4 regions of the Paenibacillus sp. WC2504 genome follow, and region 2 is predicted to be linked to each of the others. Evidence: riboswitches for the same ligand, from Rfam matches in the RefSeq annotation. Region 2 holds a riboswitch; each other region holds the start of a gene.

Region 1 (8,017 bases), 930 kb from region 2:
ATCCCACCCGATGTAGTATTTGGATACGTAATGCGTAGCAGTTAACCAAGCCAGTGTAAGTACAAGAGCAGCTCCGCTTGCCCAGAGGACGCTTGTCAGAAATTGCAGAGAAATCAGGACAACTGTTGCCAGCCAGCGGAAGCTAACGGAAATCCTTCTTGCGCGCTCATTAGTAAATCGGCTTTCTTGCCAGCTGGCCAATAAATGGCCTACCTTCATTAATAGAAGCAAAGCAAGCATCCATAAGAAATGCTGCTCATCGCGGCCTAGGCAGTGATGATACAAGGGCCATAGGACAACCCATGCCAGAAATGTCCAGAATGCTTGCAGCACTAGGCTGTACATGAATCCGCCGCGGAAGTAAGGACCCATCTGATGTTCAACGCGCAGTAGAAACATACGGTCTGCGCTTCTAGCTAGCGTGCGAATGGGGCTTGAGGCTAACAATGGTACCAGCAGCAAAAGGACGATCCACAGATAGGGATAATCTGTCGGAAGGCGCTGTAGTATTTTTGCATAATAATAGGAAGAAAGGATGACAAGAAATAGCAGGAAGCCGAAAAAATTGCTGCGCGCTGCATACTGCAGGTAACCCATGGATTCCTTCATATAATGCTCAAATCTCTTCTGCCATAGGGCACGGGTATCCATGTCCATCGCCTTCATACTAATTCTCCTTTTACAAGTTTATAAAAGATGTCGTCCAATGACGCTTGCTGGAGCCCTGTCTGCTGACGCAATTCGACTAAATCGCCTTGAGCGACCATATGTCCTTTGTGAAGGACGACATAGTTATCGCAATATTTTTCAATCGTAGACAAAATATGCGAGGATATGAGAAATGACGCGCCGCGTCGCTTCATTTTGACCATCAACTCCAGTAATGAGCGGATAGCCAGCGGATCGAGCCCGAGAAAAGGCTCATCAATGATGTAGAGGGAAGGTTCGATCAGGAACGCATTCATGATCATGACCTTTTGCTTCATCCCTTTGGATAAATGGCTTGCGAAAGAGTTAAGCTTGTCCTGCATGTGAAACTGCTCGAGCAGCGCTTGAGAGCGGGAGAGATAGTCATCTTTCGTTAAGCCGTAAGCCATGGCGGTTAACTCCAGATGCTCGCGAATCGTAAGCTCTTCATATAGCTCTGGACTTTCGGGCACATAAGCGTAAGTGGCATGGTAAGGCAGCGGATCTTCGGCTAACGTCAAACCGTTAATTTTAATTGAACCCCTTTGCGGTTGAAGCAATCCAAGGATGTTCTTGATGGTCGTACTTTTTCCTGCGCCATTCAGTCCGATTAATCCCATCATTTCACCCTGACGGATGGAAAATGTGAGGTCGTGAAGAACAGGTTTATTTGGTAAATATCCCCCGAATAAAGCGTCAACTTGTAATATGGGACCCATCTCAGTGCCTCCCTAAATATCTAATTATTGGAATTTATACATAGGTTTCATACCTGATAATTATAAACAAATTTAGATTCGAAGCCTAGTTTAAGAGTGAAAACACGAAGAAACTTAGTATTCGTACGTTATAATGAGTTAAATGTAGATAAAAGGTGGTTTTATCTTGAAAATAAGCTATTTTTAATCGATTTAGCCCTTTTTAGTAGGTGTTAATCCCTTTACAGGCAGAGATTAACAGCGTAATATACTTTTCATAATAACTTAATAACCAATTTGCCATTTTTCCATTCGCTGAGTTCCAATTATGGGAACGGGGGAACCACTGTTAGCTTATAAAGCGGTATCGCTGACGAAGTAAACAGAGTGAGTAACAGGGGTGAATCTTGGACGTTGAACGTAAGTTTACGTCTGAGTAGGGCGACTCTCACGTCCGAATCCGTCAGCTAACCTCGTAAGCGTAAGAGAGGTAACGATTGTCGTGCGTGCTATTTGTGTATTTTTACTATGCAAACTAAGCCAGCGAGAAGAGTCCTCTTCTTGCTGGCTTTTTGTCCCCATAAGGACCTTTAACTGTTTCGGACGACTATTCGTAACCCGGAATTCATAGGATGATGAATAGCAAAGCGGGGTGGGACGACCAGAACGCAGCTGTTTCCAAACAACTGCCGATGGACGACACGTTAAGTTAAATTAAAAACCTTAGTCGCGTCAAATTTAATCATGCTGTAACCTGGCGGCGAGGCTTTGAAGGAGGACCGAAGAAGTGGGCAGTATCTCTTTTAGCGAGACCCATGTAAAACGATCATCCAGCATGTCCTTCGCATTGCGATGGAAGCATGAAAACTTGCGTTTGATTTTAAGCCTGGCTATAATCTCAATCGCAATGACTTTCATGTTTTTGGTGTTGTTGTACGGTACGGCTACCAAGAGCGTATCCGTGGTTGTGAATGGACAAGAAACCGTTGTGCACACGAAGCAATGGGTCCTGCAACGCCTACTGGATGAACAAGCCATAACGATTGGTGAACACGATGAAATATCTGCAGACCCTACGGCTACAATCAAGGGCGGGGACAAATTCGTCATCGAACACGCTTCTCCAATTCAATTGACTGCTGATGGAAAGACCACCACTGTTTACACAACTGCAAGAACGGTTGAAAGTGCATTGCAACGTTTACATATTGCACTTGGGGAGCACGATAAGCTGACTCCCGAACCGACAGCCTCTTTAAGCTCAGGCGATGAAATCAAAATCGTCCGTGTGAAAAAAGAGACGGAAGAAGTAACAGAACCGATTGCATTCGACACGGAAAAGAAAAATGATGCATCGTTGCTTAAGGGTAAAGAGCAGGTCGTTCAAGAAGGTAAAGAGGGCGTACTTCTGAAAAAGAAAGAAAAGACTTACGAAGATGGCGTATTAGTTGCAGAAGCTGTTGTAGGTCAAGAAGTACAGGAACAAAGCGTTAAAAAAGTTGTGTCCGTTGGCACGAAAAATCCCGTTGTCGTTCTGTCGGCATCATCCCCTAGCGTGGATGAGGTCTCTAAGAATGGTGTAACATTTGGGTATAAACAAATCCTCAAGAACGTGAAACTCACGGCTTATTCAGCGGGAGCCGATTCGACAGGGAAAGCCGAAGGAACTCCTGGGTATGGGAAGACGTATACAGGAACGACAGTTACTGAGGGCAGAACGATTGCGGTAGATCCGAAAGTTATCCCACTGGGATGGTGGGTTTACATTGAGGGCGTTGGCTTCCGTCGTGCTGAAGATATTGGCAGTGGTGTGAAAGGCCAAATGATCGATGTGTACTTTGAAGATCATGGCTACGCCAATAAATTCGGAACGAAACAAGGGTATACGGTCTATGTCGTAGGACCGAAAAAGCCGTCTGAAAATTAACGTGTAAACGTCTGTTTCAGCGGGAACAATGTCAATATACGTTGCCAGGCAAGCAGCCTGGGCGAAAGAAGAGGGAATCCCTCTTCTTTTTCTGCGTACTGGGAAGGGAACCGATTATGATTAAAGAAGTCATCGTCGTTGAAGGCAAGGACGACACGGCCGCTATTCGCCGAGCCGTCGAGGCGGATACGATAGAGACAGGCGGCTCAGCCATCGGGCAAGCCGTATTGAAGCGAATAGCCCTCGCGCAGCAGCGCAGAGGCGTCATTATCTTTACGGATCCGGATCACGCAGGTGAGCGGATACGGAAGATTGTGGCAGCCAAGGTGCCTGGCTGCAAGCATGCCTTTATCACGCAGGCGCAGGCCGAATATAAGGGCGACATCGGCGTCGAGAACGCAGCGCCGGAGATTGTCCGGGAGGCGCTCCAGAACCTGCGGACAGAGTACGACGGGGCTGTCTCGCAGCTTACCATGGAGGATCTCATAGCCGCAGGGCTGATCGTTCATCCGGAGGCGGCTTCCAGGAGGCTCGTTGTTGGCAATGCCCTGGGTATCGGTTACTGCAATGGCAAACAATTTTATAAGCGATGTGCGATGTTCCAGATCTCACGTGAGGAATTTGAGGCAGCCTTGGAGCATCTGGAGCCGAAGATATAGTAAAGTAAGGAATAACAGTGGAATTCGGAATTCAGAACCTATAGATAAATGAGGGCTACATAATGACTATACCCGGCAGTGAAGTGATTGTAACAGCGGAAGATGTCGCAACACCCAGTAAGACGAAACAAATTATAAAAAAGCACAATCTCGTGCTCAAAAAGAGTCTGGGTCAGAACTTCCTGATCGACCAGAATATCTTGGGCAAGATCGTTTCGGCTGCGGAGCTTGGGCCTAACAAAGGCGCGCTGGAAGTCGGCCCTGGCATTGGGGCGCTCACCCAGCAGCTGGCCAAGCTCGCAGGGCGCGTCTTGGCCGTGGAGATCGATCAGCGTCTCCTGCCTATCCTAGGCGAGACGCTGGAGCCTTATCCCCATGCGAGTGTCGTGCATGGCGATATTTTGAAGACGGACCTGCCGGAATTGTTCCGGCAGCATTTTGACGGGCTGGATGGCGTCAGTGTCGTCGCCAATCTGCCCTACTACATCACGACGCCGATTATTATGAAGCTTCTCGAAGAGAAGCTTCCCTTGGAGAACATCGTCGTGATGATTCAAAAAGAGGTGGCCGACCGCATGGCGGCTCGCCCGGGCACCAAAGATTACGGCAGCCTCAGCATTGCCGTGCAGTTCCACTGCGAGCCGGAGCTTGTCACGATCGTGCCGCGCACCGTCTTTGTGCCGCAGCCGAACGTGGACTCTGCCGTCATCCGGCTGCGTGTGCGCAAAACACCGCCGGTTGACGTGGCGGACGTGGACTTCTTCTTCGCTGTCGTCCAGGCGTCCTTTGTCCAGCGGCGCAAAACCTTGTACAACAACCTCGCTGCGAGGTTCTTTACCAAAGAAAACAAATCGGAGCTGGAAACTCTGCTCCAGAGCATCAACATCGAGCCTTCGCGCCGCGGCGAAACGCTCAGCATGGACGAATTCGCGCGCTTGTCGACTGCGCTTCGCGCGCACGGCTGTAAATAACCCGCACCAAATGCCCAGCCCCGCCATAGGATAACCCATGGAGGGGATTTGTGCGATGAGGCAAGGTGATTTTGTAACCCGTAAATCCTATGGCGGCGACGTCATGTTTAAGATTGAACGTATCGATCAATTGAAGGCAGTCCTGCGCGGCGTCGATTACCGATTGCTTGCGGACGCGCCTCTAGTGGACTTAACGTTGAAGAATCCGACAGAGTCGATGGACCATCCCAGGTCGAGTTCGCCTGAATTTCGCGAGTCATTGCGAAGGCTGGCGGTTGCCCAAGTGCAGCTTCAGGAGAAAAACCAACTCTCGGTTGCCCATACGCAGAAAGTGAACGCGGGATATTTCGAAGTCCCGGGTAAAGTCCTACACTTAGACGGAGATCCGACTTATCTACGCAAGAGCATGCAGCTCTATGGTGAACTTCGCGTGCCCGCTGAGGGCTTCTATATTCCCGAGCCCCAGATGGCCGACGCGCTCCACCGGCTGCTTCCGCAAATTAAGCCGGATATTGTCGTCATCACAGGGCATGACGGAATACTTAAGCATCGCAAAGCTGCTGGGCCAGGCGGCTTGTCCAGCTATAAGAACTCGCAGAACTTCGTGAACGCGGTTCAAATAGCGCGGCAGTATGAGCGCAATCGCGACGCGATGATTGTCGTGGCTGGAGCTTGCCAGTCACATTTTGAGGCTTTGCTTCGGGCTGGGGCCAACTTCGCCAGCTCGCCGGCGCGCATACTCATCCACGCGCTAGATCCGCTGTGTATCGCCGCAAAGCTATCCTATACATCCGTGAAGGACACGATTTCGATGTTGGACATTATGGATTTGACGGTGACGGGGCTTGATGGGCTGGGTGGTGTAGAGACAAGAGGGAGCTATCGAATGGGCGTTCCCGGTATTCAACATACAGATGAGCATGCTTAAATTTTTGCTCATTACAATGATTTTCTTTCAAGGACACTTGCCTGATGCTTCTCTTTTCGGAGAGGGCAGCAGGGGAGTGTTCTTTTTTTATTGGAAAAGTGTGAATAATTTGCGAACTTTGGAGACAACCTGTACAATGGGGAATTCAGAAATTAGGTGAAAATGCCGTTGACAACTGGATTATGGTGCTGATATAATATTTGACCCTGTTTGACATGCTTGTCAGGATGGGTTATAATTAACAAGGAAAGAGGTGGTAGTTGACAATGGCAAAAAATGCGCTGTTGGAAATCAAACGCAGTTTGGAGCCCCACGTCGGGCAGAAGATCATGTTGAGAGCGAATGGTGGCCGTCGAAAGACAGTCGAACGTTCCGGTGTTTTAGAAGAAACCTACCCTTCTGTGTTTATCGTGAAGCTTGACCAAGAATCACACGCCTTTAAACGAGTGTCATACAGCTACGCCGACATTCTTACCGAATCTGTTGAAGTTACGGTATGTAATGATGATGGTCAGGTTCGTATCACCTATATCCAACATTAAGCTTAATAAGTTTCTATAATGAGCAGACCCTAGGGTCTGTTTTTGCATTTGAATGGACCTGGTGCGTCTGGGCATACTAACCTTACTTTACGCTTACGCTGCCAGCTTTGTTTGATCAAAGCTCAGACTAAGCTCAGGAAAAGGAGGTTTTTTGATGAGTCGCAGAAGAGGTGTTATGTCCGAAAGTTTCAAAAATGAGTTGGCAAAAGATCTGGGGTTCTATGATGTCGTTCAGCGCGAGGGCTGGGAAGGGATTCGTACCAAAGATGCCGGGAACATGGTGAAGCGGGCTATTCAGATTGCGGAAGAACAGTTGGCGAAGCAGTATGCAACCTCTGCGCCGCCGGTTACGCAAACTTCATATGGGCAGAATAGTTTTACGCAGCCAAGCTTCTCGCAGGCGCCAGTGTATAACCAACGGGTTGTACAGTCTCAACAGCACTATGGACAGCAAACGCAGGCTTTTACACCTTCCTATAACTCTCAAAACGCGTACACCTCGTCTTCGCCTAGTGGTCAGTCACAAGCGGGCTGGAATCCTATGGCATCAGCAATCCAACAGTCGGCGCAAGGTGAACGGCGTCCCTACTACAGCTAAAGCGAATGCTTTAGCTTTTTTTTTGCGCTTTTGTTATAATATTTTAACGGCAAACGAGCAAAAGAAGGTGATCCTGATGAAGATTTTTGAAAAAGCACCGGCTAAAATTAATTTATCCTTAGATGTTTTACATAAAAGACCAGATGGTTATCATGAAGTAGAGATGGTCATGACGATGGTTGACCTCGCTGATCGGATTGAAATGCAGGAGCTTTCACGGGATACGATCATTATTTCCAGTCAAGCAGGCTATATTCCGTTGGATGAGAAGAACTTGGCCTTTCAGGCTGCGCGGCTTATCAAGGATCGCTATGACGTCAAACAAGGCGTCTACATTCATTTGGATAAGAAGATTCCCGTAGCTGCAGGACTTGCAGGGGGCAGCAGTGACGCGGCGGCAACGCTTAGGGGTTTGAATCGACTTTGGAATTTAAACATCCCTATGGAGGAGCTGCAGGTGCTTGGCGCTGAGCTTGGATCCGATGTGCCCTTTTGTGTCACCGGAGGGACGGCTGTCGCCAGAGGACGCGGAGAAAAGCTGGAGCCGATCGTCTCACCGCCCCAATGTTGGGTTGTTTTGGCCAAGCCTCCCATCAATGTGTCCACGTCGGAGATTTACGGCAAGCTGAACGCTCGCGAGATCAAGAATCACCCTTCAACAGAGAATGTGCTGAACGCGATTCGTGAGAAACAGTTTGATCGGCTCTGCGGCAACCTCGGCAACGTGCTGGAGGAAGTGACGCTGGACCTGTACCCGGAGGTCAGACAATTGAAAGAATGCATGCAGCGTCTCGGCGCAGATGGCGTATTAATGTCCGGAAGCGGGCCGACGGTGTTCGGCCTTGTCTCCAAGGAAGCGAAAGTTCCCCGTATTTATAATGGGCTTCGAGGATTCTGTAAGGATGTTTATGCGGTGCGGATGTTGACCTAGCATGTGGAGTTGTGTGCGAGGGGCCCGAAGGGGCTCTTTTTTAACGGAGTGGATAAAGGGGCAGCGCTTAATCTGC
Region 2 (8,017 bases):
ACAAATGACGATGGATCGTCCGATTCAAGTTCGATTCATTGAATATATGCCGATCGGGCATCAAGATGAGGCTTGGAAAAGCCGCTATTTGCCCTTGTCGACCGTACTGGATCGTTGTAAGGAAAAGGGTTGGAATGCCATAGCCTCGGATGCTGTGTATGGCAACGGGCCTGCTCAAAATTTCCGGATCGAAGGCGCACAAGGTTCATTCGGACTCATTCATCCGATCAGCGATCACTTCTGCGAGACCTGCAATCGCCTGCGAATTACGGCAGATGGTAATGTGAAGCCATGCTTGTATTGGTCAGACGAATTCAATGTTCGCACTTATATTGGGGATGATTCGGCAATGGAAGATCTTTTCTTCCGTGCTTTGGACATAAAACCGCAAAATCACGAGATGGCGCAGGCGCTCTTGAATGAAAGCCAGTCTCATACACCAACACTTCGCCGGATGTCGCAAATTGGCGGTTAGCCCATAGGAGGAACGGACGTTAGTGAATAGCGATGTGAAGCTTAAATTCGGGCGCAAAGTCATTTCCGTGGAAGAAGCTCGAAGCGTGCTTTCCGAATATATCGAACTTACCGAAACGGAAATTGTACCGTTGTCCGCCGCGTTTAACAGGCGATTAGCCGGGGATATTTATGCAGATCACCCCGTGCCTCATTTTCGCAGATCCGGCGTGGACGGATACGCGGTTTGCGCTGCGGATATTGAACAAGCTACGCCTGAAAATCCGGCTATCTTGCATGTCATTGAGCATATTCCAAGCGGAACGGTTCCTCAGCTTACCGTTTATTCAGGTGCTGCATCCCGTATCATGACGGGAGCGCCTGTTCCAGATGGAGCGGATTGCGTGGTGATGCTGGAAATGACGGATGCTCTTCCCTTGCTGGACGTGGGGGTAAGCTCGCCTCAGGTCTGCATCAAGAAAAATATACCCATAGGCAGCAACATAACCCCTATTGCCGGGGAAATAGCCGCGCAGGAGTTATTGCTGCCGCAAGGATCACAAATTGGGCCTGGCGAAGCGGCGATATTAGCGACTTTTGGTTATTCCTGCGTGGCGGTTTTCCGTAAACCGAGGGTCGCGATTTTTTCAACGGGTTCAGAGTTATTGAATGTTGAGGAAGCGCTGCAGCCAGGGCGAATTCGCAACAGCAACAGCTACATGCTTGCTGCCCAAGTCGAAGCAGCGGGCGGAGTAGCGGTGATTATGCACGCGCTCTCGGACAATGTAGAAGAGGTGGAAGTCGCTCTGCTAGAGACATTAGGTAAAGTTGATCTTGTTATCACCTCAGGCGGTGTCTCTGTAGGCGACTATGATGTTCTGGTGGATCTGTTTGGAAGGTTTGCAGGCAAGCTTCTGTTTAATAAAGTGGCGATGCGACCAGGCACGCCGACGAGCGCAGCCTTTTGGGAGAATAGGCTGCTGCTCTCACTCTCTGGGAATCCGGGCGCATCGTTTGTAGGCTTTGAGCTGTTTGCCAAGCCGCTGATTAAAGCGATGTCAGGCTGTCCAACACCTTACCCCGAAGCCATTACAGCTTATCTGGATGTAGATTACGACAAAGGCTCGGCATTCCCGCGTTATGTCAGAGGGACAACGCATGTGGAGAATGGCTGTTTGCGGGTTAAGCCTTCCGGCATTGATAAGTCCAGCATTATGGTTTCCATTAAAGATGCGGATTGTTTGATTCAGCTGCCTGCCGGAGGTTCAGGTTTTGCGAGGGGCGAACGTGTTCTTATATTTCCGATAAAATAAAAAAAGGACCTGCCAATCACCAGCTTCTGTCAAAGAAGTTGGTGCTGGCAGGTCTTTTTAATGGAATGAAGGCAAGATTAGATTGCGAAAGTAGCTAAGATGATAACAAGCAGAACATAAAGGACAAGAACGACACCTACAGATCCGTATCCAGATCCGTATCCAGTACCACAACCAGCTGCATATGACATAGTATCCCCTCCGGTTCTTAAGTATTTAAGTGGGTTGAATCACTATACATCAACATCATATGACGTAGAGACATTCGTTGATTGGACGGATGCCCTGATTTCAAAATGGAAAGCGCCTAATTAGGCATAGGTATTGTCAATGATTTTCCAGTATACTTGTACATGAGGTGATACATAATGAGTGAAATTCGAACATTGGAACAACAGGAATTGCCGGAGAGTCTTGCTTTATCCCAATTTGCTTTTCAATATGAGCTGAGCGCAGAAGAGCAGGAAGATCGCAGCAGTTGGACAGATCCGAAGCAAATTTGGGGCTATTTTGTTCAGGGTAAGCTAGCTGCCAAGCTTCAAATTAACCAATTTCATACGTGGCTGAATGGTCAGCGTTTTGCCATGGGCGGTATTGCGGGAGTAGCAACATGGCCGGAGTATAGGCGCAACGGGATGGTAGCGAAGCTGCTGCTTCAAGCGCTTAAGGTGATGAAAGAGCAAGGGCAGACCGTCTCGTTTTTATCTCCGTTTAAGTTCGAATTTTATCGGAAGTATGGCTGGGAAACGTATATTGATTACCTGAAATATGAAATTCCTGCGGATAAACTTCCGAAATTTCATGCTCCGGAAGGTAGTTCAATCGTTCGTGTGACGAGGGAATGGGAGCTTTTGAATCCCATTTATGAGCAGTACGCCTTGCAATTCAATGGCATGCTGAAGCGGGACGCAAGTTGGTGGAACAACCGATATTTTAAAAATAAAAAGGGTACGGTAGCCCTCTATGTAAATGCCAAGGGTGAACGGACGGGGTACGTCTTTTATCAAGTAAAAGAATATACGGCGACCATTCATGAGATGGTGTTTTTGGATGAAGAAACGAGACGTGGGTTGTGGAAGTTCATAGCCGATCATGATTCCATGATCTCGAAGGTAGAGGTTAAAGCGCCAGCTGATGATCAGCTTCCTTTCTTGGTGCATGATCCTAAGTTCAAGCAGGAGAAAATAACGTATTTTTCAGCGCGCATTGTTGATGTGGAAGCTTTCCTGAAGCAGTATCGGTTTGAACCGCGCAAGGAAGTTGAACCTATCTATTTACGTATTTCTGACTTGCAAGCAGACTGGAACGACGGGATTTTCCAATTGCAATTCACAGGCAGCGGGGAAAAAGCGGAGGTCACCAAGTTAGTTGAGGGTGAGCAACCGGCAGAAGAGCGTATACTGAGTTGTAGTATTCAAACGTTGGCTGCCTTATTTATGAGTTATCAAAAGTCGGGCTTTATGGCCAAAATCGAGCGGCTTCAAGGCTCGCAGGAGCTGGTTGCTCGGTTGGAAGCGGCTATTCCGCAGCGTACGACGTATTTGGCGGATTTCTTTTAATGAATCAGTCCCGGTGTTCCGGGGCTGTTTTTTTGTTAATGCGCTATCTCTCGGAAATTTCAGCCGAAAAGGCTTCCGGGCCAGCCCTCATACAGCTCTCGAACCGCTCTCGTACTGCAGTTGCACGGTATCCTCACCTGAAAGGGAACTGTGGGTGGCTATTTCAGGGAGAAACGCCTTTTCGGTTACCTGAAGGGAACTACAGGGTGCTATTTTCCCGATATCTCCTGAAAATCGCACGTTCGAGGACAAATAAGAGCCTGTAGTTCCGTTACAAAAGAGAAATGCTCGTTTTTCCACAAATAGCGGACTCCAGTTCCTTTGAGACGATTCGATCGAATAGATAGGGAGGTCCCGGAGTTGCATCGCAGTTTATGTGAGGCTTTAGGTAGTTGGCCGTATGCTCGTCAAAATTAAAAAACCCGTGATCATCACGGGTTTAGTTTGTACACTTTTACAGTTTGGAAGCCGAATTTGCGTAAGGATTGCTGGGAGCCTGGAATAAAAATATCAACGCGTTTGCCTTTGATGGAACTACCGGTATCCGTTGCATAAGCATACATGCCGCCTTTTGGCAGGCCGTTGAAATCATAACCTTCTATATAGAGCTTAGATCCAAGTGGAATAACCGATGGATCTACAGCAACGGTTCCGATTCCTAATGGATTCCCCATATAGTCCAATGCTCCAAAGCCTCCATTTTCAGAAGGATCTGCGGAGTAAGCTGTTGACTCAAATAGTTCATAATCAGGTGCGTGATGATTGCCGTCTTTACTTAAAATCGCTAGGTTGCTGCTTGCATCCCACTGAACGGGAATGTCGGAAGCATTGCTTAAGAACCGAAGCGGCACGTAGACACGACCGTTTTGGAACTCAGCGTGTGTGTCCATCTCGACAGGGGTGCTATCGATTTCGGCCTCTTTTTGGCCGGACACCAAGGAAATAGAGTGCTTGTCATTGTTCAGTGTGACTTTAATTTCGTCGCCTTCCTTTTGCCATTGTACATCATAACCCAGTTTCTCTGTTACGAAACGGATCGGTACTTGTGTAGCGTGGTTGTCATCCAAATAAGGCTGGGCATCCGGAAATTGAACCAGGTCATCGTTGACTTGCACTTTCACGTCCATACTCGCGGCGGCTGCATAGGCATGTCCCGAAAATGGGGAAAGAAAGCCTCCTGCCAAAACTGTGGCGGACACAGCAAGGCACGCTAACCCTTTTGTAAACATATTCAATTGGTAATCCTCCTTCAAAATGAGCCTCCGAGGTTAGTTGACGGGTTCGGGAAGAAGGTTCTCCCTAGTCTGCTCTGCGTACAAAGCAAATATTCACCCCATGTAAATCGTCCCCCGTACCGGCACTTTGTCTGTGCACCGGACTCGGCTTCAAATATTCTATCATTGATAGAATAAGAGAAACAACGCCCAAAATATGGTTAAAGGTCTTAGTGCATACTGGACTTAGGTCTAGGTACAAAAACAGTCGGGAGTCCGTTTTGACACACATCCTTTTCGGCTACGATAGTAGCATGAAGATTACGCGAAGGGCGGTGCAATAGTGAGCATGAATCGATCAAAAAGTTGGGCGTTCATTCTAATAGCGGTAGGCTTTCTTATTTGTATGCATCAAGTTGGTATGCATTTTCATGTCATGGGACTGCTGGTTCCTGTGGCGATGGTGGGGCTTGGTTATGTGGGGATAACCCATGGCAAGAAGATGGGCTGGGTGATTTTCGGCATTGGTGCCCTGATATTAATTACTAAATTATCTGGATTCCTAGCGATTGTGTTTGCTGTGTGGTTAATGTATTACGGCTATCGCATGCTAAAAAAACAAAACGATTCGGCGGAGTTCAAACTTTAATCAACAGGAATTTAGGAGGTGTGGATCATGAGCGTATTTGATCGAATTGGTAAAATGGCCGATATGGCCTTGCAGGAGGCAGCAAGCAAGCTGGACCTGCATGAACGGGGAGGCGGCCACTCGAGCCACGCAGGACACGGCGGACACGCTGGAGCATCGCGCGGCATCGCCGAGCTGGAAGAGCGCTACGAGGAAGCGCTGCAGCGAACGATTGAGCTGCGCCAGCAAAGCGTCGACGCGGAGGAGATGGCGCAGCTGCGCGCCGAGCAGGCCGAGCTGGCCATGCGCGCAGGCGACGAAGAGCTGGCGCGTATGGCGCTGCAAGAGAAGCTGCGCTTGGAAGCTGCGTGCGCGCAGTACCGCGCGCAGTACGCGAGCAGCCAGGACGTCTGCCTGGCGCTCGCAGACGAGCTGGCGGTGCTGCGTGCAGGCCGCGCAGCAGGAGCGGGGCAGCCGCGAAGCGGGCTGTCCAAGGAAGAAGCTCGCGAAGCATTGCGCGAGCTGGAAGCGACCGGCCGCGAGCTCGGCCGGGAAGCGCTGCAGGGGCTGCGCGTGGCGGGGCGCGTGTCGAAAGAGACGCTGAAGGAGGCTGGCAGCAACCTCAAGCAAGAGATGCGCAAGCTTCAGCAGGATTGGCGCGACAAGAAATAAGCCTCGCGTGATTGTACTGCGCCGCGACAGGATGCGGCGCAGCCGAGCTCCGGCCTCCTTTCCTCATGCTAGAGCCTTGCTGGGCAAGGATTTGCATCTTGGAGGCTGTCCATTCTTATGGTATGCTAGGAATCTATATGAACGAATTAATCGGCAGCCAGAGGAGGTGCAGCGATGGGCGAAGAAACCAAAAACAACCGCAACCGGAATACAGCTCTTGTGCTGATTGGCGCCGGTCTTTTTTTGCTTCTGGATCATACGATAGGCTTTTTCCCCATTCTTGCGATTATCCTCGTCTTGCTGGGCATTCATCGGGTCCGTTCCCGCAAAGAGCGCAAAGGGTTTGTGCTCATCGGCGTGGGGGCTGTGATTCTGTTTGGTGATCATATTACGATTGTTTTCGCTATCGTTTTGATTTCATTAGGATTCTTTTTCATAAGGTCTAAGCAAGTGCATAAAGATGACACCTATATTCAGAAGCAGAAGCTGATGGATAGTGTTCGATTGGGGCGTGAGCCTTGGATCATGCGCAATAGTTCAACATGGTACATTATTGGGGAGACGTATATCGATCTCTCGCTTGCGATACTGGAGCAAAAGGAGACTACGCTTATTCTGCAAGGTGTGATAGGCGACGTAGATATAAAGGTACCGGATGATATTGGCGTCTCAGTTGGGGCATCCGTTACATTTGGCCAAATTCAAGTCGCAAGTGAGCGTGAGTCAGGCGTAATGAACAAATTACAGTGGCAGTCGTCCAATTATGAGAGCTGCGATCACCGCGTGAAACTTGTGCTTTCTTATATCGTAGGAGATATTAAAATTAAAGTGATGTAAAAGTCTAGAGGAGGTTCAGCGCATATTGGACGGCTATAAACGCAGATTAACGAATATGATATGGCGCAGTATGGCTGAATCGATTATTTTTAGTTTTTTTGTATTTGGCGCTATCATCTATTTTATGAACTCAAACAATCTAATCAATCCATTTACGAGCTGGCAAGAAGGTGTGAAATTCGTTTTCATGGCCATCGTGATTATCGGAGGCATTGGCGCAGGGTACGGTTACTGGAACAGCTCACGGATTACACGCCGGCTTGAGCCGCTGATGGAGACGATGATTTTGCTTGAAAAAGGGACCTTCGCCCGCGAAGGCTTCCAGAATGGTGAAGATGAGATCGGGCGTCTCGGCGAGCAGCTCGGCCGCATTATGAAACGTTGGGAAGAGCAGGTTACTTCCCTGCAGCGACTTTCTAACAATAACGCCGAGCTTGCGGAGAAAGCGAAATTGTCGGCTGTTATTGAAGAACGGCAGCGTTTAGCGCGGGAGCTGCACGATGCAGTAAGCCAGCAATTGTTCGCGATCTCGATGACCGCAACCGCTGTTGGCCGGACATTGGACAAGGATTTCGAGAAAGCCAAACGGCAGATTCATCTGATTGAGGAAATGGCTTCCGTTGCGCAATCGGAGATGAGGGCGCTGCTGCTTCATTTGCGGCCTATCCATTTGGAAGGAAAACGATTGTCCGAAGGGCTTGTTGAGCTTCTCAAAGAGTTGGCGGCCAAAGTGCCGATGGCGATTACATGGGATATGGACGAAGAGATTCGTTTAAATAAAGGTATTGAGGATCACCTGTTCCGGATTGTACAGGAAGCGCTCTCCAATGCATTGCGCCATTCCAAAGCGAATAAGCTCGAGGTTAAGCTGCTTCACCGCGCTGACGGCGTTCGTCTGGCGATCCGCGATGATGGTGTCGGTTTTGAACTGGATGCGAAGAAACTTACCTCCTACGGCATCGTGTCTATGAAGGAGCGGGTTAACGAAATTGGCGGCTCTGTTGACATTATTACAGCTCCTGATCGTGGTACGCGTATTGAAATTCGAGTGCCGATTCTAGCTACAGATGCAGTGGAAAGTGTATAGTCGGTTCGTGTTGTTAATTGATGATGGTGTTGGTAGTGGAAAATAGGATGACAGTTCTGCTGACGAGAGGAGAAGCAAATGGACGATACATTGATTAAGGTCTTGCTTGTCGATGATCATGAAATGGTGAGGATCGGGCTTGCCGCTGTTCTGGGAACAGAAGATGGCATTGAAGTGGTCGGAGAAGCCAGCAACGGGCAAGATGGCATTCGGTTAGCTCAGGAATATCGACCGGATGTCGTGCTGATGGATTT
Region 3 (8,017 bases), 6.6 Mb from region 2:
ATTTGGCTTATGCCTATGGCATTGCGCCTAAAGCGGAGGAAACCGTCGTCTCGCAGATCGCCTCTCAAACCTTTGGGAGAAATTACATGTACTACTTCATTCAAGGCACGACAGCGCTGATCCTTGTGCTTGCCGCGAATACCGGGTATTCGGCCTTTCCTTTGCTCGCCGTTAATTTGGCCAGGGACAAATATATCGCTAGAATGTTCACGATCCGAGGGGATCGATTAGGGTATTCGAACGGGATTATATTTCTGGCGATTATGTCGATCATTCTGATTATTGCGTTTAAAGGCAGAACGGAGCATCTTATTCCGCTGTATGCTGTGGGTGTGTTTATTCCCTTTACACTTGCGCAAACAGGGATGCTCGTCAAATGGGTGCGCGAAAAGCCCAAAGGCTGGATCGTTAAACTAACGATCAATTTGATTGGCGCTTTGATTAGCTTTACCGTCATGCTGATCTTTTTTATCACGAAGCTGGGGCAGGTATGGCCGGTGTTTATCTTCCTCCCCTTGATTGTTTATACGTTCCATAAAATCAAAAAGCACTACGAGGCCGTGAGTGAGCAGCTGCGGATCACGACGTGTGAGCCTTCTATCCCGATCAAGGGGAATGTGATGATCGTGCCTGTCGCAGGAATTACCCATGTCGTGGAAAATTCCATGAATTACGCGAAATCGTTAGCGCCAGATCAGATTATTGCGGTGTATGTGGCCTTTGATCGGGAGGCAGAGAAGCAGTTCCAAGAAAAATGGGAGTGTTGGCAGCCGGATGTGCGGTTAGTCACCCTGCACTCCCACTATCGGAGCATTATTCAACCGTTGACGAAGTTCATCGATACTGTGGAGCATAAGGCGAACGAGTCGAATTTCCGGGTAACCGTCTTAATTCCGCAGTTTATTCCCAAACGAAACTGGCAGCACATTCTCCATAATCAGTCCAGCTTACTGATCCGCGCGTTTCTGCTGTACAGGCGGGATCTCATCGTGACGACGGTGCCGTATCATTTGAAAAAGTAGCTGACCATAAACGTACAGAAATCGGCAGTAAAACGCCATTTCTGTACGTTTTTTGTATGTCAGGCTTTCCTACATCGTAGGACTCTCCGTTTTGATTCTTTTCCCAAGGTGGTGCTCTCTTTGCACCCTTCGAATGAACGCTTGAAGTTCCTGCTCGGTTTCACACACGGCCGCGTGCTCTAACCAAAGGAAAAACCTTTTTTTCGATATGGCTGAAGCATGCAGAGGAAAGGTATTTCTTGATTTGACAACATACAAGCCAGAGGGAACATTCTTCCAAGGTGCTGTGAAATTCATGCGAATTGACAGCCTTGATCGCTTCTCCCAGTCTTGCTCCTTTTGTTTATTTCGTATGGATCTGTACATGTTCATGATCACGTAATGCTCCGAGATTTCGGTCAAATTGGCATATCCGGCTCGTTGCGCTTTTTGAATAATGTCTGATTTCTCCTTAGAGAACCAGTACCCGACAATAACAGGGAAACGGTTAGCCTCTTCTAACCATAAGACGCCGAACCACTCGTAAGTTAAGGGGATCGGATTTAACATTTCGGGGATTAACCCTAAATAATAACGGGGAGCGGAAGCCATCGTTATTTCTCCTTTGCACGTAAGACCTGACAGCAATAATGTGTGTGTTCTGCTCCTCAATTGTAAGGCTGAGAGGAATAAAAATGGGGTAAAGAAAAGCGGGGTAACCCATAAAAAAACGATAAAAATGGCGTAAATGGAAGAAAAACGAAGCTTGAATAACGAGAATTCATGCTTTAATTGTTTGAAAGCGCATCCACTCGTCTATATGGCAAAAAGAAGGTCGCGGTACGTTTTACAAGGCGGATCTCCGAGGCGTAAGATTCAGAGCATCAACTTCACAACAAGTTGATAACGCTGAGTCCCCACAAGGGGAACGGGGGAACCAATAGAGGACGGATGCAGATCAACGTCTTCGCGGGGTGAATCCAAGGCAAGCTCCGGCTTGCCAAGGTAGGGCGCTTCCAAGCCCGAATCCGACAGCTAACCTCGTAAGCGAATTGGGAGAGAGCCAACGTTCTATGTGCTAATTACAGCTTGCTTGTTATACCAAGCTGCCAAGAAGCCCGAGAGCAGGGAGTCTCTGCTCGCAGGCTTCTTTTTGTTGTCCAAAAAAATGAGGAGAGTGAATCTACACATGGTTCCCGAATGCAAGATTACCCGAATTGAATGCTATCGCTTTGATGATGAATTATCCGATAAACTGCTGCCCGGACATGGCCGCGACTGCCATTGCGGCATCCTTTCCATCTCAACAAGCTTGGGAACAAGCGGTTTAGGAGATTATGAAATTCCTTGCGGCAATCTAAAGGGAGATTTCGTTCAATGGGCTGTTGTCTTTCAGAAACTCAAAGGGCTTTCCCTTGAGGACGGTTTGCAGTATGTCCGTCAGAAGAAAGAGGCATGGGGAGAAGTAAGGACTCATGTGATCGAGTCGGCATTAACTGACTTGTCAGATAAGCTTCAACATAAATCTATAGGCAACAAAGAGTTGGATGTTCTATCGAATCGTTCATATATCTTTGACCATTCAGAGGCCTATGTCTCTTTCTAAGCATGCGCATTTTTATGTTTTTTTTATATGCACGCTAAGGATTCTTTACCTCATTTTTATACAGTTCGGCGTTACAATGAGTCAGAAAAGGAAGCGATGAAAGTCATGCAAAGCGATTTGCTGCTAATAGCTGCGCCAACCAAGGCAGGCGAGGACTTTATGAAACAAATCAGGTTGGCTGGGTTTCCTTATGTTGCATTAACGAACAACAAGATGGAAAAACTCAAGCTAGAAGGGCAGGGAGTAAAAAAGATCATCCAGGTGGATACATCATTACCGGGTTCACCCCATATCCCCGATTATCCGATCGGGAGCATTATTCTGTTCGAAGAAAGCTTGACGTTATGCTGCCGCTATATTCAGATATGCCGCAGTTGGACTTCAGGGCCGATGTATGTGATTACCCAAAGTGTAAATCCCCGATTGATTTATAAAGGGTTAGGCGCTGACTACGTTATTTATTCTAAAAATGGTGATGTGAAGTTTCTTCTATCATCTCTATTACAAACAAATAAATTAGGTTCTGTCTGATCTGGAGGAGGTGCGCGATGTACAACGATGTAACAATGGTCTTATTAATGGCATTAACCTTTCTGGGATTTTGGGGATTTATGAAATTTTGCGAAAAAGCGTAAGCTGATGCTTTCGATGCGAGTTTTTGAATGAAAACTTATAGGAGGCAACCAAATGATTGTGATTGGACTAATTGCGCTAGCGATCATGGTTTATCTCGGTTTTGTTTTAGTGAAGCCGGAGAAATTTTAATGGATAAATTAGAACTTATGTAAAGCAGGGGGAGAACCTACTATGGGTATGGGATTGTTGCAAGTAGTCATCACACTGGTGATTATCATGCTTTTGGTGAAGCCGGTGGGCAGCTACTTGGTGAAAGTGTTCGGTTATGAAAAGAGTGGTCTGGATCGTGTGTTCGGCCCCTTCGAGCGTATGTCCTATCGCCTAATGGGTGTTAAAGAAGACGAAGCGATGGGATGGAAGAAGTACTTAGGAGCTGTATTAATCGTCAACTTTGTCATGATGATCCTCATGTACGCCGTATTTCGGCTTCAAAGTTTTCTGCCGTTTAATCCCGATGGGATTGGCAACGTATCTCCAACAATCGCTTTTAATACTACGATTTCCTTTATTACAAATACGAACTGGCAAGCTTACAGTGGTGAAAACACGCTTTCCTATTTCTCTCAGATGGTAGCCATTACGTTCCCGATGTTTACATCGGCGGCAACCGGATTCGCCGTAGCGGTAGCTTTTATCCGCGGATTAGTGGGTCGTCAAGATAACCTCGGAAACTTCTACGTGGATATGACTAGAGCGATTACTCGCGTCTTTCTGCCGCTTAGCTTCATTGTCGCTTTAATTTTAGTTTTTCAAGGCGTCCCGCAAACCTTGCTGGGAGCTGTTCAAGCGACAACGATTGAAGGGGCTGAACAAACGATTACTCGCGGTTTAGTGGCTTCCTTGGAATCGATTAAGCATATCGGTACCAACGGTGGCGGATGGTTCGGAACGAATGCTGCGCATCCTTTTGAAAATCCAACGCCGTTTACCAACATGATCCATATTATTTGTATGATGCTTCTGCCGACTTCGCTCGTATACGCATTCGGATTAATGATTAAGAACAAGAAACAAGGTTGGACCGTCTTCGCGGCCATGGGAATCATCTTCTTGGTCATGCTGGCGACGGTGTTCTACGCAGAGTATAAAGGCATATCTACTGTGGATGCGATGGGCGTTCATGGGAATATGGAAGGCAAGGAAGTTCGATTCGGATTATCTGAAACAGCGCTTTTCACAACTGTTACGACAGCAGCTACAACAGGCTCTGTTAATGCGATGCATGAATCGCTTACACCGCTAGGAAGCATTGTTCCTTTTGCGGAGATGATGTTAAATAACGTATTTGGAGGCAAAGGGGTCGGCTTATTAAACGGACTGCTTTATCTCATCTTGTCTGTATTCATTTGTGGACTGATGGTTGGACGTACGCCAGAATTTATGGGCAAAAAGATTGAAGGCAAAGAAGTGAAACTGGCTGCGATCGCGATTCTGACGCATCCGCTCATCATTTTAGCACCGACGGCTTGGGCGTTGATTCGTCCTGAATCGGTCACGTCCATAGCGAATCAAGGGATGCATGGCCTTTCTGAAGTTCTGTATGCTTTCACCTCCGGTGCAGCCAATAACGGATCTGCCTTTGGCGGTTTGAGCGCTGGAACGAACTTTTATGCGATGAGCATTGGTCTTGTCATGCTGGTTGGACGATATATTTCCATTATCGCCATGTTAGCAATAGCAGGCTCACTTGCTACTAAGCGTGTTGTGCCCGTTACAACAGGTACACTTCGGACGAATACGCCTTTATTTATGGGGATTTTGATCATGATTATTTTAGTTATCGGTGCTCTAACGTTTTTCCCGGCGCTTGCATTGGGACCGATTGCTGAACATTTGGCAGCGCGTTAAGGATAGACGTAATAGAGAGGGAGGATTTACATGGCAGTGGAACGTAAAAAAACATTAACAAAAGAAATTGTCAATCAAGCTATTGTGGATTCATTTAAGAAATTAAATCCATGGGTAATGATTAAAAATCCGGTCATGTTCGTCGTAGAAGTAGGTACCGTCATTACCTTTCTATTATCACTTGCACCTGACCTATTTGGCTCGACGGAAGTAGGCAGGGCTTATAATATCGCGGTCTTTCTGATTCTGCTCTTTACTCTGCTTTTCGCGAACTTTGCGGAAGCACTGGCAGAAGGGCGCGGCAAGGCGCAGGCTGACTCTCTACGGAAAACGAAGTCCGATACGAAAGCTCGTCTGGTTCAAAAGGATGGCTCCTACAAGGAAGTGTCTTCTACTACACTCCGTAAAGGCGATATCGTTCGTATTGAAATCGGTGAGATCATCCCATCCGATGGCGAAATCATTGAGGGCTTGGCTTCCATTGATGAATCCGCCATTACAGGTGAATCTGCTCCTGTTATTAAAGAAGCGGGAGGCGACTTCTCTTCCGTAACCGGCGGTACACGGGTAGCGTCCGACTATATCGTTGTCAAAGTGACGACCGATCCGGGTGAATCTTTCTTAGACCGTATGATTGCACTTGTGGAAGGCGCGAAACGGCAAAAAACGCCGAATGAAATTGCTTTAACAACACTGCTTGCCGTATTGACGCTGATCTTCTTGATCGTCATTATGACCATGGTGCCAATGGCCCAGTATTTGAATGTGAAACTGGAGATTTCCACGCTGATCGCGCTGCTGGTCTGTCTGATTCCGACAACCATCGGCGGTCTCTTATCTGCGATCGGTATCGCCGGTATGGACCGTGTAACGCAGTTTAATGTGCTTGCGATGTCCGGTAAAGCGGTTGAAGCCGCAGGCGACATCGATACGATGATTTTAGATAAAACGGGAACCATCACCTTCGGGAATCGCATGGCGTCCGAATTCGTTCCTGTAAGTGGCGTGACAGCCAAAGACATTACGTTTGCTTCTCTTCAAGCTTCTGTTAAAGATGAAACACCGGAAGGGCGCTCCATTGTTGAGCTTGCCAATAAACTTGGCGAATCCTGGCAAACAAATGCTTACGAAGGTGCGGAAGTTGTCGAGTTCACGGCTGAGACGCGTATGTCGGGGCTTAATCTCGCAGGAGGCTCCAAAGTACGTAAGGGCGCTGTTGACGCGATCAAAAAATATGTAACAGCTTTAGGCGGCAAAATTCCTAATGATCTGGAGACGATTACGAACCGGATCGCTAAGGCCGGGGGCACTCCGCTTGCTGTAGCAATAAATGATCGAATCTACGGTGTTATTTACCTCAAAGATACTGTAAAACCGGGCTTGAAGGAGCGTTTTGCCGAGCTGCGCTCGATGGGGATCAAAACTGTCATGTGTACAGGGGATAACCCGCTGACAGCTGCAACAATTGCTCTTGAAGCAGGCGTAGATGAGTTTATTGCAGAGGCGAAACCGGAAGATAAAATCGCTGCGATTAAAAAGGAACAGCAAGAAGGCAAGCTTGTAGCGATGACAGGCGACGGAACGAATGATGCTCCTGCTCTGGCGCAAGCGGACGTAGGTTTGGCGATGAATTCAGGCACCATGGCGGCGAAGGAAGCCGCTAACATGATCGATCTGGACTCCGATCCAACCAAACTGCTTTCCGTTATTTCCATTGGGAAGCAGCTGCTGATCACGCGCGGAGCTTTAACAACCTTCTCCATCGCCAATGATATCGCCAAGTATTTCGCGATCATTCCTGCGATGTTTATCCTGGCGATGCCGCAGCTGCAGGCCTTGAATATTATGAATCTGGCATCGCCGGAATCGGCTATTCTATCCGCTTTAATTTTCAATGCCATCATCATTCCGCTGCTGATTCCAATTGCGATGAAGGGCGTTAAGTATCGCGCAATGTCAGCGGATCGATTGTTGTCCCGTAATGTTCTGCTATATGGGATTGGCGGGGTCATCGTACCGTTCATCGGGATTAAAATTATCGATATGATACTTCACGGATTAAATATCGTTTAAAGAGAAAGAGAAACGAGGAGATAGCGTCATGAAATCGGTTTTTATAGCAGTTCGTGTATCTATATTGTTCATGATCGTTTGCGGGCTTATTTATCCGCTGGTTACGACGGGCGTGGCTCAAGTCTTATTTCCGAAGCAAGCGGATGGAAGTCTGATTGAATCTGGCGGAACGGTCATCGGCTCGGAATTGCTGGCTCAGAGCTTCGAGTCCCCTAAGTTGTTTCACCCAAGGGAATCTACGGCGAAGTATGATCCCAAAGCTTCTTCCGGCTCCAATATGGCGGTAGCTTCAAGCGATTATGCAGCGTCTTTGGCAGAAAAGATTGAGGCCTTGAAGAAGGAAAATCCTAGCCTAACCGATATTCCAGCTGATTTAGTCACGTTGTCTGGCTCCGGCTTCGATCCGGATTTGTCACCGGAAGGGGCCAAAGCCCAGGTGCCTAGGATCAGTAAAGAAACAGGAATCGCAGAGAACGTGCTTAACGGTCTCGTTGATCAGTTTACAAAAACCAGACAGCTCGGTTTTCTCGGTGAGCCAAGGGTGAATGTAACAGAACTGAATATAGAGCTGCTGAAACAAGTGAAGTTGTAAGCAGCTGACAACCACTCTCGATAGGTCGAGAGTGGTTTCTGCGTCATTATGAGGAGAAAGGAGAGGACGCTGGATTGGATGGTTTCAAAAGGAAAACGCCGGAAGAAATTCTATTATCCATCTCCAAATTGCATCGAGGGAGTCTGAAAATCTATATAGGTGCGGTCAGCGGCTCAGGAAAGACGTACCATATGCTGCGGGAAGGGCATAATCTCAGGCAGCAGGGGATTGATGTGGTCATCTGCGCTGTATCTACGCTGC
Region 4 (8,017 bases), 6.4 Mb from region 2:
TACAAGCAATATTTTCTCATCCTTGGTAACGAGTGCACCTACACCAATACTGTAGTTGCCCCAGTGTACAAAGCTGCACGCCGTACAAGCTCTTCTAATCGTACCATCCACATCGCGCGTCTCCATTGGAGCTCCACATGTCATACAAAACTTTGCTTCCATTCGTCTCATCTCCAAATTCATGTAGTCATCTGTATGTAAGCTTACTGCTTCCGATGAGGGATAGGCAAATCCGATCCCGTTCGTTCTGCGTTCATTGTAACCGCTTTAGGAGATACTATCTGCGCTAGTCTTGTGATATCTCCCAATTGGGCTAATTCAGCAGTGTCAAAAGGCAGAAAAAGAGCCCCCAACTGGACAATGTCATTAAGCTGCTCTTAAAGACATTTCCCAAATGGAGGCCCTTGCTGCAATCTACACCAAAAACATAGCGACAACTGTCGTTACAGCGAGGCCGATCAGCACAGGCAGGAGGTTCCGTCGCGCCAGCTCGAACGGACTAACCCCACAGATGGCCGCTGCCGGAATAAGCGCCCAAGGAATCAACGTACCGCCGCCGACCCAGATGGCGGCTACTTGCCCGAGCGCGGTCAGCACCGCCGCACCGGAACCGATGGCGGTTGCGAAGAGCTGCGCAATCGAGCCCGCGAGGGAGATGCCGGAGAAGCCGGAACCGTCGAGGCCGGTAATCGCGCCCACGACAGTGAGCGTCACGGCGCCGACCGCGCCGTTCAACGGAACGACACCTGCGAGCGCGACGCCGAGGTCGTTCACAATGCCGTGCGAGCCTGCCGGCAGTATTTTACCGAACAGCTCCGTGAAAGCAGCGTCGCCGAGATAAAAGAACGCGGCGATTGGAATCACGGGACCGAAGACTTTGAACCCGAAGACGAAGCCTTCGATGAGGTAGGAAGTCGTTTGCTCCAGCCCTTTGCTGCGATGAGCCAGCAGCGTAACGCCGATGAGAATGAACACGGCGGTTCCACCGACAAGCGCGGTCGCGTCCCCACCTTGCAGATTAAGGACGAACATCGCAATCACATCTAAAGCGAAGAGTACAGGGATGATAACCGCGAGTGTTTTTCTCATTTTTGAAGACATACTGGACTTGGCATCTTGCTCGGAGGAGAGCAGCGAATCCTTGTCCCCGTTACCGCTCGTCACAAGACCGTCGCGCCATGTCCCATTTTTGATATCCCGCCGCATCATCCAGAACGCAGTTACCGTTGTCACAAGCCCCATGACAATAACAAGCGGCACACTTGCCTCCATCACCGCGGTTACCGGCAACCCGGCGGCATCCGCTGTTAATTTGGGCGCCCCTTGAATAATGTAGTCCCCTGACAGCGCGATCCCGTGTCCGAACAAGTTCATCGCCATAGCTGCACCTAATGCAGGTAAACCCACACGTACCGCCACAGGCAGCAATACCGCCCCTATGAGTGCAACACCTGGAGACGGCCAGAAGAACCAGGAAGTTACCATCATGATAATCCCGATGCCCCAGAAAGCAAGCGCCGGCGTCCTTAGAAAATGAGTTAATGGAGCAACCATCGTTTCATTGATGCCCGTGCGAATCAGCACACGGCTCATCGCTACGATGATCGAGATAATCATAATCGTTCCCATCAACTCTTTGGTTGCATAAATAAAGCTGTTGAACACCCCGGATACTGAACCGCTTAGGGTTTCCGTTGCCAGCAAGCCCAGCGCAAAAATCCCAACCACACAAATCATCGTGGTGTCTCTGCGTTTAATTAAAAACGTAAGAATAAAACCAATAAATACTAGATATACCCAATGAATCGGTAGTAATTGAATGTCCATCGGGATCACGCATCCTCTCTGCCTATGCAGCATTTGGGAGTCCATTTCGTCAATGACAAGGAATAGACTCTTTGGTGCTACATTCTATGCCGGGCGAAGAGTAGGCGTTCGTGGAGAACGGGAGATTGTTGGCGCGTTGTGGTACAATTGAAGAACTATTTTATACATGCAAGGAGAATGCTGAGTATGGCCGGTAACCAACGATTAGTGACGGATTCCGATTTTCAGGAAGCTGTGGAAAAAGGCGTTTTTGTCCGTGTTTTCAAAGACGATCATATTGTCGATTCGAATGCGATCGTCCTTCGTTTCAGCGAAACAACCGTGGTTTTGCAATCGCGTGTTGCTGATTTAGCTTACTATGATCGGAATGAGTGCGAGTTTTTTGAGATGAAAAAAAGGTGATGAACAGCGCAGATTAACGATAGGAAGTCCATCTATTTCACTCTACGGGATAGGCTGACAGATGAACAAATCGAAAGCCCGCCTTCTGCATAACAGGTATCGCCTTCATGACACCTTCAGCCGTGTCTTTCTCCGGATGGTTCATATGCGCCAAAATGATGGAACCGCTCCGGGCCTTAGTAAGCGCATGGTAGACCTGCTCCGTGTTAAATGTAGCTCCAGCGTCGCCAAGTACGTTATAGCCCGCCAACTGAAAACCCAGGTCGTGGGCAATGTCAACGGCGATATCGTCGTAGAAGGCCGTGCCTGAGCGGAAAAATAGCGGCCGCCTACCCGTCCGCTTCTCGATTTCATCGGCGTTCTCCGTTACTTCGCGAATCACATTGCTTACATCTTTGGTTCCTGCGATGCCATATGCGGCTCTGCCATTCACAGAGAGCGGCCGATGCTCGGTCCCATGGTTTTCGATTTCAAACAGCGGGTTCGCCGCCAGCTTGGCAAAAATGTCCGGATTCGCGGCAAGCCATCTCGCATTAACAAACAAGGTCGCCGGAATTTGCTCCTTGATCAAATAATCGATTAACTTCTCATCGTAACCGCTGCCTTCTTTGCCGCCGCAAGCGTCAAAGGTCAGGGCGATCACCTTATCCTGCGTCACCAGATGTGTCCGCACGCCGGGGATGTTCTCGCCCCATTTTGCCGGAACTGCCTTATGATAGCGTTCCACTAAGGTCTGGGCAAGCGAAGGCAACTTTGCAGGTAAGAGTGGTGCGTCAGTTGGCGCTGATATGTCTGTCGGTATTACTTTCGAAGTGGGCACCGGAGTGACGGCGCCTTGCACAACCGGCGCTGCAGATACAACAGAATCCGGCCTTCCCGACACAGCCGGTTCGTCCGCAAGCTTCATCGGCCCTCTCTCCACCCCACAACCTGTAAGCGCTATCAACGCACCCGAAAGAAAAAGGAAGCACACCAAGCGCTTCCTCATTTGTGTTTTCTCCAATCCAGCTTGCTCTTCTCGAGCAAGTGGCCGAAATCATTCTCCAGCCGTTTCTCCTCCGCCTTGCGCGCAGCCTCTGCTTCAGCTCTGGCAGCCTCTTTGCGAGCCTGCTCCTCAGCTTTCATCGCATCAGCCTGAGCCTTCAGCCCCGCTACGATATCAGGGCGCAGCAAATCTTTGAGTGTCGCAGGTTTATCTTGCGCGCTAGGTTCAGCGGTAGTGTTTGACCATTTCTTTTTTGCCATAAAAGGTTCACCTCTGTTCCATTTCTACATCCGGTTTACCCCTTTATTGTACACCTCTACTCATGCAAATGATAGGGCACCGTCGCAACGACGATATCTTTATCGGCTTGCAGCTTCGAGCGAATACGTGCGGCAGACTGGTTGTGGAGCAGGCGGTGCCACCATTTTTTCGGCATGAACTGGGGCAGGATCACCATGATCGATTGCTTTTCCGAAACATGGGTATCGACTCTTTCAATAAACTCAGCCAGCGGCTTCAAAATGGTCCGATAACGGGATTTGAACACGACAAGCCGAACGCCCGGATCCCACTTATCCCACTTCTCCTGCATCGCTTCTTCATCCTCATCCGAAAACGAGACGTAGAAAGCAATGACATTGGGAGATAAAGATTTGGCATAGTTCAAAGACTGCGCTACAACGCGGTGAATGCCCGCAACAGGTACAATGATTACAGGTTCCTTCACGCATACGCGTTCTTGTGTGATATCAATGCGCAGTTGTTTGGCTACATCATCATAGTGATTGCTGATTTTGGTTATTCCCCAAAGCAATAGCGGCGTCACAATAATAACAATCCAAGCGCCTTCACTAAATTTGGTGATACAGAAAATAATAAGAACGGCAAGGGAAACGATTCCCCCTAACCCATTAATAACGAACTTGCCGATCCAGCCAGCCGGACGTTCTCTGAACCATTTGCGGACCAAACCGCTTTGGGCAAGGGTAAAAGATAAAAAGACGCCAATCGCATAAAGTGGAATAAGTGCATCGGTTTTTCCTTTGAAAATGACGAGCAAGATACTTGCCAAAACACCTAACGTTACGATCCCGTAGTGAAACGACAACCGATCTCCCCGATACGAGAACATGCGCGGAAAGTTTTTATCCTGAGCCATAATGGATGCCAAAATAGGAAATCCGTTGAAGCTCGTATTCGCAGCCAATACTAGAATCAGCATGGTGCCAATCTGTGTGGCATAATACATGACGCCACGGCCAAACGCTTGCTCCGTAACCATCGACAAGACCGAAGTATGTCCATGCGGGTCAGGTGCAATTCCATAACCCAAGCTCAGCAAGGTGACGCCCCCGAAGACAATCGCCAATAGTGTACCAAGCGAAGCCAGGGTTCTCTTGGCATTCTTGACAGATGGCGTACGGAAATGCGGCACCGCATCGGATATCGCCTCAATCCCTGTCACGGCCGAGCAGCCGGATGAAAAGGCTTTTAGAATAACAAACAAAGTCAATGAGCTCGTCATCGAGCTGGGAACAACTTGGAATTCATGCATATTCATGGATCCTGTCAGCATATCGAAGATCCCTTTGCCGATCAGCAGTAAAATACACAGGATAAAAAAGTACGTTGGAATCGCGAACACCGTTCCGGATTCAGAAGTGCCCCGCAAATTCAGCCAAACCATCAACCAGACAAGCACTAAGGCTATGGGGACAATATAAGGCACTGTAACCGGGAATGCCGACGTTATCGCCTGCACGCCTGCTGAAATCGAAACCGCAACGGTTAACGTGTAATCAATCAGCAGTGAAACTCCGGTGAGCCTTCCCGACATCATGCCCAAATTTTCCTTGGCCACCATGTAAGCTCCGCCGCCCATTGGATAGGCCTCAATCACTTGGCGATAACTTAAAACAAGAAGCATGATTAAAGCAATAATCGAGATTGCAATCGGCAATGAGAAAGCAAAAGCAGCAACCCCAACAGTTGCAAGCTCTAGCAAAATTTGCTCCGTGCCATAGGCTACCGAAGACAGGGCATCTGAAGACAGGATGGGCAGAGCCTTCCATACCTGCATTTTCTCAGATTCCAGCTCCGCTGATTTCAGCGGTTTGCCGAATACAATCTTTTTCAATGAGTCACTTGTCATGCTGTGAAATTCCTCCAAATAACCTAGTTTTCAGCTTGATTTCCCTTTTTTAGGCGCAAAAAAACACAAGGATAGACCTTGTGCTTAGCCACATGTTCTCCTTTCTCACGACCGCTTACGAGGTTAGCTGACGGGTTCGGGCTGCGAGAAATCTGCCCTAAAGGTAGCTGCCGCATGCGACAAGACACACCTTACTCACCCCGTTGAAACCTATGGTTCCCCCGCTTTTCTAATTAGAAAATTAAGCGAAATATTCAACTGTTAACGTACGAGTTGATACTACTCTCTTATTGGCTCATAGTAAAGGAGAGAATAATCTTAAAAAAGATTATTCCCTCCCCGCATTCATTTGATAATCCGCTTACAATGATGTAATCCTTTCAGTATCTCTGTTTTACTAGCTTATTGTCTGATTCATTAGATTTTCGGGTATTTCAGCAAAATTAATTTCTCACATGACGCTTCCTTGTGGCTTGTTTTTGCTTAAAAATCATCTTTTTGAAGATGAGTGGGATACCGCCAATGAGAAATAAATAGCGGGCATCGATTATTTTTTTGAGGAATGCGGCCAGCCTGCCTTTCACTTTTTTGACCTTCAGGATACCAATTGCTTCTCCGCGACCAAGCGAGGCGACCGTGCCTTTGTAATCGTAGGCAAAAGGTCGTAATGGCTTTCCACTCAGTGAATAGTATAAATTTTTTGCCGTATTACAACCTTGTTGGACGGCGATTTGGGCATTGGCGGGGTATGGCGTGCCTTCCGGGCTCATGACAATCGAGCAATCACCCGTAATAAAAACATCGGGAAACTGCAAGGAACGCAAGTAGTCATCCACTTTGACCCTGCCGCGTTGGACGTGGAAGCCCGCATCTTGCAGCAAGGAATTCCCACGAACACCTCCCGACCAAATGACCGTGCCGGCAGGTATGAATTGGCCGTCTCCCAACAGCACGCCGCCGGGCTCGCATGCCTTGATGGCGGTAGATAATTTATATTGAACCCCTTTGCGGCGCATCACGTCCATGCCGTATTCCACGAGGTCATTCGGCAATCCTGGCGGCAAAGCAGTAGGCGATGCTTCGATATTGATGATCTGAACAAGGGAAGGATCGACGTCAAACATGTGGCAAAGATCAGGAATTCGGTCAGCCAGCTCCCCAACAAACTCCGTGCCTGTAAAACCAGCGCCTCCAACAACGATTGTCAAATATTCCTTATGCTTGGAATCCAATTTATATTTAGCGAACATATACTGTGTATGCTGACGAATGAAGCGAACACTGTTAATGCTGTTAATTGTCATCGCATACTCGCGCAATCCCGGAATGCCGAAGGTTTCCGTCTCACTCCCAAGCCCCACGACCAAGTAGTCGTAGGTGAGGACTTCGTCCGTCAGAACCACCTTTTTTTCCTCAGGTACGATCTGCTGAACCGTTGCTTTGATAAAATGAATTTTCCGCTCATCGATCAGATCCTTAATTGCTACACGCGCATTCTCATGATGATCAGTGCCGGCTGCCGGCATATGCAGATGTGTCGTCATGTAGTGATAGTCGTGTTTGTTCACCAGCGTGACCGCCACTTCATCTGCTTTGATCAGCTTCTGCAGCCTTATTGCCGTTACAAGCCCACCGTACCCAGCTCCCAGAATAACCACCTTCGGTCTACTCATCTGAATCCTCTCCTCCGATTACATCATCTTTTTTCTCTACCATCGTTGGTGAAAAAGATCGACCAAACCATCCAGGGTTGTCATGTGAAAAAAATCACATACTCGTTCAGGGCGTACACATGGTTTGGCTCATCATTAGTATATGTGCCTCTTTCCTAAAAATCACTGGAACATTGCCTAGCTTGGTCAAAAAAGGCTGTGTGGTATGGGGGGCGGGTGCAGCGGCATAAGTGCGCGGGGCGAGGGGATGCGGGACGTAGGGCGAGAGCGCGTGGCGGGCACGTGGCGGACCAAGACATTGAACGGCGTGGCGAGCGCGTGGAGGGGCTAAGGAGTTGGACCGCGGGCTGGCGATGCCTCGCCTCTTCTCATTGGATAAATTCCAATGAGAACTCCTTTTTGAGGCCGGATTTCCGCGTTCCGTTGGATGAAATCCAACGAAGCACGCCGCAACAGCCCACAGGATGCCAATTTCCCCCTACCTATTGGATTTCATCCAACCAAACCAGCATTTTAGCAAGGAAATTCGCACTTTCATTGGATTTTCTCCAACGGGAATCCACCCGTTCACTGCTCACCCTCAGCCTCCAACCTGGTTTTATCCTCTAACCGACGCAAGCGAAAGCTGTTCATGCCCGCCACGCCCAACTCTTCCAGCAGGCCAAAATTCGCCCATGCGCCTACGACAGCTCCAATGCCGGGGACAAGCTGCAGCATTTTACGGAAATCAATAGTGTCCCGATATTCCTGCTGCAACTGCTGCCAATCCACTTGATCCATATAGGCGTCAGACGGCGGAAAGCCGCTTGCGACCTCGTGCCAATTCTTGATCGTGTCTAATAGAGCAGGTTTTTTCGCTGGACTAGAGAACGCGATTTGAAACACATACAGGATAAACAAACGCTCTCTATAGTCCTTCGTGGAGTAGCCATAGGCGTGCGCAAGCTCGAACAGAAATTTCAACTTGATCCCTATCAG

The links. Region 2 has a riboswitch for cyclic di-AMP ahead of ACUN27_RS32460 (stalk domain-containing protein). Riboswitches for the same ligand answer to the same signal wherever they lie in the genome.
Region 1: linked by a shared signal. The riboswitch ahead of ACUN27_RS37035 (ubiquitin-like domain-containing protein) and the one ahead of ACUN27_RS32460 (stalk domain-containing protein) in region 2 are both predicted to bind cyclic di-AMP.
Region 3: linked by a shared signal. The riboswitch ahead of ACUN27_RS02720 (hypothetical protein) and the one ahead of ACUN27_RS32460 (stalk domain-containing protein) in region 2 are both predicted to bind cyclic di-AMP.
Region 4: linked by a shared signal. The riboswitch ahead of ACUN27_RS03295 (APC family permease) and the one ahead of ACUN27_RS32460 (stalk domain-containing protein) in region 2 are both predicted to bind cyclic di-AMP.

Annotation. Positions count from the first base shown of each region.
Region 1 covers NZ_JBQZFH010000001.1:8,085,724-8,093,740, reverse strand. Annotated here, with positions in the region: gene ACUN27_RS37045 (ABC transporter permease) at 1-666, opposite strand, end outside; gene ACUN27_RS37040 (ABC transporter ATP-binding protein) at 663-1,406, opposite strand; cyclic di-AMP (ydaO/yuaA leader) riboswitch at 1,689-1,882, shown strand; gene ACUN27_RS37035 (ubiquitin-like domain-containing protein) at 2,221-3,312, shown strand; gene rnmV (ribonuclease M5) at 3,429-3,971, shown strand; gene rsmA (16S rRNA (adenine(1518)-N(6)/adenine(1519)-N(6))-dimethyltransferase RsmA) at 4,034-4,942, shown strand; gene yabG (sporulation peptidase YabG) at 4,998-5,870, shown strand; gene veg (biofilm formation stimulator Veg) at 6,137-6,412, shown strand; partial or broken gene ACUN27_RS37010 (small, acid-soluble spore protein, alpha/beta type) at 6,567-6,737, shown strand; gene ispE (4-(cytidine 5'-diphospho)-2-C-methyl-D-erythritol kinase) at 7,087-7,941, shown strand.
Region 2 covers NZ_JBQZFH010000001.1:7,152,530-7,160,546, reverse strand. Annotated here, with positions in the region: gene moaA (GTP 3',8-cyclase MoaA) at 1-475, shown strand, start outside; gene ACUN27_RS32475 (molybdopterin molybdotransferase MoeA) at 498-1,766, shown strand; gene ACUN27_RS32470 (sporulation protein YjcZ) at 1,844-1,957, opposite strand; gene ACUN27_RS32465 (GNAT family N-acetyltransferase) at 2,135-3,325, shown strand; gene ACUN27_RS32460 (stalk domain-containing protein) at 3,757-4,554, opposite strand; cyclic di-AMP (ydaO/yuaA leader) riboswitch at 4,568-4,720, opposite strand; gene ACUN27_RS32455 (LiaF transmembrane domain-containing protein) at 4,889-5,188, shown strand; gene ACUN27_RS32450 (PspA/IM30 family protein) at 5,216-5,839, shown strand; gene liaF (cell wall-active antibiotics response protein LiaF) at 6,014-6,676, shown strand; gene ACUN27_RS32440 (sensor histidine kinase) at 6,702-7,763, shown strand; gene ACUN27_RS32435 (response regulator) at 7,842-8,017, shown strand, end outside.
Region 3 covers NZ_JBQZFH010000001.1:563,190-571,206, forward strand. Annotated here, with positions in the region: gene ACUN27_RS02710 (APC family permease) at 1-1,022, shown strand, start outside; gene ACUN27_RS02715 (hypothetical protein) at 1,092-1,613, opposite strand; cyclic di-AMP (ydaO/yuaA leader) riboswitch at 1,899-2,067, shown strand; gene ACUN27_RS02720 (hypothetical protein) at 2,191-2,607, shown strand; gene ACUN27_RS02725 (hypothetical protein) at 2,635-3,138, shown strand; gene ACUN27_RS02730 (potassium-transporting ATPase subunit F) at 3,295-3,372, shown strand; gene kdpA (potassium-transporting ATPase subunit KdpA) at 3,421-5,091, shown strand; gene kdpB (potassium-transporting ATPase subunit KdpB) at 5,122-7,164, shown strand; gene kdpC (potassium-transporting ATPase subunit KdpC) at 7,193-7,756, shown strand; gene ACUN27_RS02750 (histidine kinase) at 7,831-8,017, shown strand, end outside.
Region 4 covers NZ_JBQZFH010000001.1:703,241-711,257, reverse strand. Annotated here, with positions in the region: gene ACUN27_RS03320 (NUDIX hydrolase) at 1-162, opposite strand, end outside; gene ACUN27_RS03315 (hypothetical protein) at 415-1,827, opposite strand; gene ACUN27_RS03310 (hypothetical protein) at 2,014-2,229, shown strand; gene ACUN27_RS03305 (polysaccharide deacetylase family protein) at 2,267-3,217, opposite strand; gene ACUN27_RS03300 (YqkE family protein) at 3,214-3,474, opposite strand; gene ACUN27_RS03295 (APC family permease) at 3,531-5,366, opposite strand; cyclic di-AMP (ydaO/yuaA leader) riboswitch at 5,464-5,624, opposite strand; gene ACUN27_RS03290 (NAD(P)/FAD-dependent oxidoreductase) at 5,810-7,039, opposite strand; gene ACUN27_RS03285 (EcsC family protein) at 7,607-8,017, opposite strand, start outside.